DNA from 2 places in the Mesorhizobium sp. WSM4906 genome. Region 2 is predicted to be linked to the other one. Evidence: riboswitches for the same ligand, from Rfam matches in the RefSeq annotation. Region 2 holds a riboswitch; the other holds the start of a gene.
The links. A riboswitch is a leader RNA that binds a small molecule or an ion and turns the genes downstream of it on or off. The one in region 2 is predicted to bind S-adenosylmethionine.
Positions count from the first base shown of each region.

Region 1: another riboswitch for S-adenosylmethionine. It lies ahead of QAZ22_RS09260 (homoserine O-acetyltransferase); the one in region 2 lies ahead of QAZ22_RS31905 (O-succinylhomoserine sulfhydrylase).

Region 1 covers NZ_CP121355.1:1,955,041-1,959,276, forward strand. The annotation lists gene QAZ22_RS09250 (glycosyltransferase) at 1-526, opposite strand, end outside; gene metW (methionine biosynthesis protein MetW) at 673-1,287, opposite strand; gene QAZ22_RS09260 (homoserine O-acetyltransferase) at 1,367-2,536, opposite strand; SAM riboswitch at 2,604-2,681, opposite strand; gene hisC (histidinol-phosphate transaminase) at 2,870-3,931, shown strand; gene QAZ22_RS09270 (prephenate/arogenate dehydrogenase family protein) at 3,938-4,236, shown strand, end outside.
Region 2 covers NZ_CP121355.1:6,612,899-6,617,134, reverse strand. The annotation lists gene QAZ22_RS31910 (ceramide glucosyltransferase) at 1-371, shown strand, start outside; gene QAZ22_RS31905 (O-succinylhomoserine sulfhydrylase) at 409-1,596, opposite strand; SAM riboswitch at 1,670-1,747, opposite strand; gene QAZ22_RS31900 (2'-deoxycytidine 5'-triphosphate deaminase) at 1,894-2,988, shown strand; gene QAZ22_RS31895 (ABC transporter substrate-binding protein) at 3,122-3,847, shown strand; gene QAZ22_RS31890 (hypothetical protein) at 3,866-4,236, opposite strand, start outside.

The DNA of each region.
Region 1 (4,236 bases), 2.0 Mb from region 2:
TGTTGGCGTTGATCGCCCGTTTCGCGGCGAATTTCTCGTCTCCCCGAGCCATAGGGAAGAACCAGATCAGCGCAAAGGTTCGCGAGAAGAAATCGTCGTAGAAAAGGTAGGTATAGCCGTTGACGCAAACGGTCCCGGGTTTCTGAAACGGGCCGAGCAGGATCGACAGCCAGCCCGGTTCCGGAACCGTGTCTGAGTCCATGAAGATCACAATGTCCGTGTCGGTTGCCAGGACTCCGTTGTTCTTGAGTTCGTAATAGCGGCCGCCGGGACAGGCGGCGAAGCGAAGCTCGGCCACCTCTTTCAGCCGTGGTGCTTCCCTATTGATGTGGTCCTGCAGCGACGGGGCGTCCGCGTCGTGCCCGGCGTGCGAGATGACGACTTTCGGGCTTGCGAGACCGGCCGCCGAAACCGAGGCGATTTCATCCGCCAGGATGGTCAGCCCAACGCCGATCTCGTCCCAGTCGATCGACTTGGCATTTTCCATTTCCACGACGACTGAATAAGTCGGGAGATCGCCGACCATCGCTGTTCACCCACCATGTTGCCTGATTGAGGTCAGTATAGCCGTCTCAATTCGCTGTCAAATGACAGAAACAACAATGCAAATATTTGGTGCTCCACCGACATTCGCGGCTGTGCTGCGAGCGAGGAGAACAGATTCGAGCGCTACTACCGCCGCAGCAAGAACACCGCTTGCTGGCCGAAGAAGTTCCAGAACCACCACGGCATCGACAGGCCGATCTTCTGGCCGTTGGCGTCGAGCGCGGTCGCCTTCTCGACCGTCGCGCCGAGCTCTTCGCACAGATTGACGAAGTCGCGGATGGTGCAGAAGTGGATGTTCGGCGTGTCGTACCAGGAATAGGGCAGGTCCTTGGTGACCGGCATCCTGCCCTTGATCAGCAGCGAGAAGCGCACCCGCCAATGGCCGAAATTGGGGAAGGAGACGATGGCGCGGTTGCCGATCCGAAGCAGCTCGTCGAGCACCAGCTTCGGGTTGCGGGTCGCCTGCAGGGTCTGCGACAGCACGACGAAGTCGAAACCCTTGTCGGGATAGAATTCGAGGTCCTTGTCGGCATCGCCTTGGACGACGGAGAGGCCGCGCGCCACGCATTCGTTGACGCCGCGCTGCGACAATTCCAGGCCGCGGCCGTCGACCTGCTTGGTCTCCTGCAGCAGTTCCAAAAGCACGCCATCGCCCGAGCCGACATCGAGCACGCGCGAATGCGACGGGATGAGATCGGTGACGACCTCGAGGTCGACACGCTGGGCGCGGTTGACGCTCATCAGGCAACCTCCGGCCTTATGGCATTTGCAGCCGATGGCGTCGCAGGAATGCGGCTAGAACAAACAAATCGCGACCCGCTCATAGGCTGAGCCCCCTGGCGCGGGCGGCGGAGGCAATGAAGCCGTTGATGGCCGCGAACAGTTCCGGCTCGTCGAGCAGGAAGGCGTCATGGCCGCGATCGGTCTCGATCTCGACGAAGGAGACGGAGGCGCCGGCGGCATTGAGCGCATGCACGATCGAGCGGCTTTCCTCCGTCGGGAACAGCCAGTCGCTTGTGAAGGACACCAGGCAGAAACGCGTCCTGGTTCCGGCGAAGGCATCGGCCAGCCGTCCGCCATGGTCGGCGGCGAGGTCGAAATAGTCCATCGCGCGGGTCAGATAGAGGTAGGAGTTGGCGTCGAAGCGATCGACGAAAGTCATGCCTTGATGGCGCAGGTAGCTTTCGATCTGGAAATCGGCATCGAAGCCGAAGGTGAGCGCCTCGCGGTCCTGCAGGTTGCGGCCGAACTTGCGGTGAAGGGCCGCCTCCGACAGATAGGTGATATGGGCGGCCATGCGGGCCACCGCGAGCCCCTTTTCCGGACGCCGGCCGAAATCGAGATATTTGCCGCCATGCCAGTCCGGATCGGCCATGACGGCCTGCCGTCCGACCTCGTGGAAGGCGATGTTCTGCGAGGAATGGCGGGCGCCGGTGGCGATCGGCAGCGCGCAGAAGACGCGTTCCGAATGGCTGGCGGCCCATTCCAGCACCTGCATGCCCCCCATCGAGCCGCCGATCACGCAAAACAGCTTCTCGATGCCGAAATGGTCGACCAGCATCAGTTGCGCGCGCACCATGTCGCGGATGGTGATGATCGGCAGGTCGAGGCCATAGGGCCGGCCTGTCGCCGGATTGGTCGAGGCCGGGCCGGTGGAGCCGAGACAGCCGCCGACGACGTTGGCGCAGATGACGAAGAAGCGGCTGGTGTCGATGATCTTGCGGGGGCCGATCAGCACCTCCCACCAGCCCGGCTTGCCGGTCACCGGATTGGTGTTGGCGACATGCTGGTCGCCGGTCAGCGCATGGCAGACGAGGATGGCGTTGGAGCGGGCGTCGTTGAGGGTGCCGTAGGTCTGGTAGGCGACCTGGAATGGCGACAGGATCGTGCCGGCATCGAGCTTCAGCGGCTTGTCGGGACCGAACTGCAGCACCGGGCTCGACGGATGGTCGGCCTCGTTGTTGGTCCTTGCAACGCGCTGAGCGGACATTTGCATTCCCCATCCAGTCCGGCCGGCGGCGGACAACAAAAAACCGGCCTGCCTTCGCAAAGCCGGTTACAGGTTGCAAACGGCCCTTTAGCGAATTGTTTAACGTGGCTGCAAGCCGACCGGCCAAATCACCACGGGAAGTCCGGCTGCTCTTCTAGGACCAGCGCCGCGCTTCGTCAACGGGCAGCTACCTGGGATCGGCATGGTGGCGCAAGCACCGGCACTCGACATTCGGGGCCACGGCCTATATTTCCGCTGCGGCCTCGAAGGCCTTCTCGACGGATTTGTGACATGAAGCAGGATCAGGCACGTCCAACACCTCGCGCGGGCATCATGGACATCGAGGCGTACGTGCCGGGCAAGAGCACCGCGCCGGCCGGCGTGACGAAGGTCTATAAGCTGTCGTCCAACGAGAATCCGCTCGGGCCCTCGCCGAAAGCGATCGAGGCCGCTCGGGACGTGGCTGCCAGGCTCGACGTCTATCCGGACGGCAGCGCCCGCCGGCTGCGCGAGGCGATCGCAGAAGTGCACGGCCTCAACCCGGCAAACATCGTTTGCTCCAACGGCTCCGACGAGATCCTGGGGCTCTTGGCACAGACCTATCTTGCGCCAGGAGACGAGGCCGTGTTCACCGAACATGCCTTCATGGTCTACAAGATCTACATCCAGGCGGCCGGCGCGAAGCCGGTGGCGGTCAAGGAAACCGACGAGCGCGCCGACATCGACGCGATCCTCGCCGCCGTCACGCCGGCGACGCGGATCGTCTTCCTTGCCAATCCCAACAATCCGACCGGCACCTACGTGCCTTTCCAGGAAGTGCGCCGGCTGCATGCCGGACTGCCGAAGAACGTGCTTCTGGTGCTCGACGCCGCCTATGCCGAATATGTACGCCGTAACGACTACGAGGCCGGCATCGAGCTGGCGGGCAGTTCCGAGAACGTCGTCATGACGCGCACCTTCTCCAAGCTCGGCCTCGGCGGGGCGCGCGTCGGCTGGATGTACGGGCCGGCGCATATCGTCGATGCCATCAACCGGGTGCGCGGTCCCTTCAACGTCAACGCAACCGCGATCGAGGCGGGCATCGCGGCCATCCGCGACCGCGCCCATGTCGAGCGCAGCGTGGCGCACAACGAGAAATGGCTGGCCTGGGTCAGCGAGCAGGTGACCCTGCTCGGGCTGCGCGTCACGCCCAGCGTCGGCAATTTCGTGCTGATCCATTTTCCCGATGACAAGCGGCATTCGGCGGCGGCGGCGGACGACTATCTGAGCGCACGCGGCTACATCCTGCGTCGCGTCACCGGCTACGGCTTCCCCAATGCGCTGCGTATGAGCATCGGCACCGAAGAGGCCAATCGCGGCGTCGTCGAAGCGCTGACGAATTTCCTGAAAAGCTAGAGCACCATGACATCACCGATGTTCGAGAAAATAGCGCTGGTCGGCATCGGCCTGATCGGCTCGTCGCTCGCCCGCGTCATCCGCCGCGAAGGCCTGGCGCGCCATATCGCCATCGCGACGCGCAGCACATCGACGCTGAAGCGCGCCGAGGAGCTCGGCCTCGGCGATTCCTACACGACCGAGGCCAAGGAAGCGGCGCGCGACGCGGATCTCGTCATCGTCTCGGTTCCGGTTGGGTCGTCCGGCGAGGTCGCCGCCGAGATCGCGCCGGCGCTGAAGAAGGGGGCGATCCTGACCGACGTCGG
Region 2 (4,236 bases):
TCGAAGTCTGGTCGCGCCAGGCGCGCTGGGCGCGGCTGCGCCGCGTCACCTTCCCGCAGTTCTTCGCGCCCGAGATCCTGACCGGCGTGGTTGTGCCGCTGATTTTCGCGCTGATTGCGGCGGCAAGCGCCGGCGTCAGCCTCCCCACCACGGCGCTTTGCGTGCTGGCGGTCGCCTATGTGCCGGAGTGCCTGCTTGCATGGTCCAAGGGCTGGTACCTGTCGCCGCGCAGCGTCACCGCGATGATCGTGCGCGACGCCATGCTTCCCATCGTCTGGTCGCGCGGCTGGCTGGGCGGCGTCGTCGAATGGCGCGGCAACGCCATGACGATCCGCACCGGGGAGATGACCGAACTCGAAGAGATTGCCTGAGCCGGCTGCGGCTCAAGCAATCTCTTTGCGGCCACCGTTACCGCGCTGCCCTCAGCGCCTGTTCGACGTCGTTGAGCAGATCGTCTGTATCCTCCAGACCGACGGAGAGCCTGAGCGTGCCGGGCCCGATGCCGAGTTCGGCGCGCGCCTCGTCGCTCAGGTTCTTGTGCGTCGTCGTGGCCGGATGGGTGATCAGGCTCTTGGCGTCACCGAGATTGTTGGAGATCAGCACGATGTCGAGCGCGTTCTGGAGGGCGAAGGCCGCCTGCTTGCCGCCCTTGACGTCGATACAGATCAGCGTCGAGCCGCCAGACATCTGCTTCCTGACGACGTCCGCCTGCGGATGGTCGGCCCGCCCCGGATAGATGACGCGGGCGATCTCCGGCCGGCCGGCCAGGAAGTCCGCGATCCTGCCGGCGCTTTCCGTCTGCTGGCGCACGCGCAGCGGCAGAGTCTCCAGGCCTTTCAGCAACGTCCAGGCGTTGAAGGGCGACAGGCTCGGGCCGGTGTGCCGGAAATAGTCGTGCAGGTTCTCGTCGATCCATTTCTTGTCCGACAGGATGACGCCGCCGAGGCAGCGGCCCTGTCCGTCGATATGCTTGGTCGCCGAATAGACCACGACATGGGCGCCGAGCTGCAACGGCTTCTGCTGCAGCGGCGTGGCGAATACGTTGTCGACAATCAGCCTCGCGCCGATCGAATTGGCTAAAGCGGCGACGGCGGCGATGTCGACCACTTCCAGCGTCGGGTTGGTCGGGCTTTCCAGGAAGAACAGCTTGGTGTTCGGCCTGACCGCTTTTTCCCAGTTGGCGATGTCGGTGCCGTCGACCAGCGTCGCCTCGATGCCGTAGCGCGGCGCCAGCGTCTCGACCACCCAGCGGCAGGAGCCGAACAGCGCCCGCGCCGCAACGATGTGGTCGCCCGCCTTCACGCTGCAGAGCAGGGCGGCGGACACGGCTGCCATGCCGGAAGCAGTGGCGCGGGCGTCTTCCGCGCCTTCCAGCGCGCACATGCGCTTCTCGAACATGTCGACGGTCGGGTTGGCGTAGCGCGAATAGATGAAGCCCGGCTCCTCGCCTTTGAAGCGGGCTTCCGCAGCTTGCGCCGTTTCGTAGACATAGCCCTGGGTGAGGTACATCGCCTCGGCGGTCTCGCCGAAGCCGGAACGCAGCGTGCCGCCATGCACGAGTGCCGTCTGAGGCTTCCAGTTGCGCGTCTTGGTCATCGCCCTACTTCCACTCGCAAAGAACAGTCCAAACACAAAAAAACCGGCCGCGATGTCGCAACCGGTCCATATGGCCTTGCGGCCAGCGGTCCTTTAGCGACTTGTTTAACGTGGCTGCAAGCCGACCGGCCAAATCACCACGGGATAACGACCCTTTAGACCCGCGCCGCGCTTGCGTCAATTGCCGGCTTGATTAAGAGGTTTGTACCAGGCAGCTAGCGCAAGCCGTCTACGGTTTTTCGGCAGGCGCCTGCAAAAGAACCACGCGCTTGCCCGGCCTTCGATCGGAGCCAGACCTTGCGGCAGACAGGCATTCTTCCGGATCAGGACATCGCGGCGCTGTTTGCGGCGAATGCGCTGACGTCGCCGCGCGCGCTCGACAGCGACCAGATCCAGCCGGCCAGCCTCGATCTCAGGCTCGGCGACACGGCCTTTCGCGTGCGCGCCTCCTTCCTGCCCGGTCCCGATCATCTGGTGGCCGACAAGCTCGACCGGCTGAAGCTGCACGAGATCAGCCTTGCCGAAGGTGCGGTGCTGGAGACGGGCTGCGTCTACATCGTGCCGTTGCTCGAGAGCCTGGCGCTGCCGGCGGAAGTGTCGGCTTCCGCCAACCCGAAGAGCTCGACCGGGCGGCTGGACATCTTCACGCGTGTCATGACCGACCGCGGCCACGAGTTCGACAAGATCGCCGCCGGCTACCGTGGCCCGCTCTACCTCGAGGTCAGCCCGCGCACCTTCCCGATCGTCGTGCGTGCCGGCTCGCGGCTATCGCAGATACGCTTCCGTGTCGGCAACGCGGTGCTCTCGGAGAGCGAACTGCGCGACCTCCACCGCGCCGAGATGCTGGTCGCCACCGAGCCGCCCAACATCTCCGGCGGCGGCATCGCGCTCTCCATCGATCTCGACGGCGACAAGGACGGCCTTGTCGGCTATCGCGGCAAGCACCACACCGGCCTCGTCGACGTCGACAAGCGCGCCGCGCAGGACGTCGTCGACTTCTGGGAGCCGCTCTACAAGAGCGGCGCCGGCGAGCTGGTCCTCGACCCGGACGAGTTCTACATCCTGGTCTCTCGCGAAGCCGTGCACGTGCCGCCGCTCTATGCCGCCGAGATGACGCCCTTCGATCCGCTAGTCGGCGAGTTTCGCGTCCACTATGCCGGCTTCTTCGACCCGGGCTTCGGCCATTCCGCCGCCGGCGGCAGCGGCAGCCGCGCCGTGCTCGAAGTGCGCAGCCACGAGGTGCCGTTCATCCTCGACCACGGCCAGATCGTCGGCCGCCTGGTCTACGAGCATATGCTCAAGCGCCCACGGGCGCTTTACGGCACCGATCTCGGCTCCAACTATCAGGCGCAGGGGCTCAAGCTCTCCAAGCATTTCCGCGCCGCGCGCTGAGCTACGCGGCGGCCAGACTGTGCTTGCCTGGCCAACCGCACCATGCTTGGCTGCGCGTAACTGGCATTGAACCTGATCGAGGGAGACGAAAATGCGGATATCCAGATGGATCATATCGGCAGCGGCCGCAGCCATGCTGGTGCTCGGCGCCGGTTCGGCAGGCGCAGCGGAAAAGATCAAGATCGGCACCGAGGGCGCCTATCCGCCCTTCAACACCATCACGCCGGACGGCAAGGTCGAGGGCTTCGACATCGACATCGCCAATGCGCTCTGCGCGCAGATGAAGGTCGAATGCGAGATCGTCACCCAGGACTGGGACGGCATCATTCCGGCGCTGCAGGCCAAGAAATTCGACGCCATCATCGCCTCGATGAGCATCACAGAGGAACGCAAGAAGCAGGTCGCCTTCACCCACAAATACTACACCACGCCGCTTTCGCTGGTCGCCTTGAAAGATAGCGACATCGCCTCGACCGAGCCTGCCGCTCTCGCCGGCAAGACGGTCGGCGCCCAGGCCTCGACCACCCAGGCCAACTATGCCCAGGACGTCTACGGCAAGGCCGGGGCCGAGGCGAAGCTCTACCCGACCCAGGAAGAGGCGGTCACCGATCTCCTCAACGGCCGCCTCGACGCCGTCATCTCGGACAAGTTCGTGCTGGTCGACTGGATGAAGAAGGCGAGCGACGGCTGCTGCAAGCTGGTCGGCGACGTCAAGGGCACCGAGACCGAGGCCGGCATCGCCGTGCGCCTGGAGGACACCGCGCTACGCGACAGGCTGAACGCCGCCATTGACGCCATCGTCGCCGACGGCACCTACAAGAAGATCCAGGCGAAATATTTCGACTTCGACATCTATTGAAGCCGGAGCTGCCTTCGGTCAGCCGCGAAACAGCGCCTGTTTCGCGGCGCCGAGGCACGCGTTGAAGCTGCCGATAAAAAGCAGCTCGCGTCCAGCTAGATGCGTTTTACCCCAGAATGAAGCCTGTCGCGTGGCATCAAGCGATGCCTTTGATCCCTTCAACGGGAATAGCTGATCGTTCACGCACCCAAGAACATAGGCACGAGCGGAGTCAATGCGGCAAGGCTTGGCTCTGTCGTTCAATGTGGCGCCACGAAGTTTTGAAATCCGTAGATCGGCATTTCGCATCAGGAAGCTGGTTTGATTTCGTGAATATCCGGTGCCCAGCAGTCGGTTGGTCATCAGGGCGCGCGCCTCGCCATAGGAGGTCTTGCTGCATTGTGCGGCGC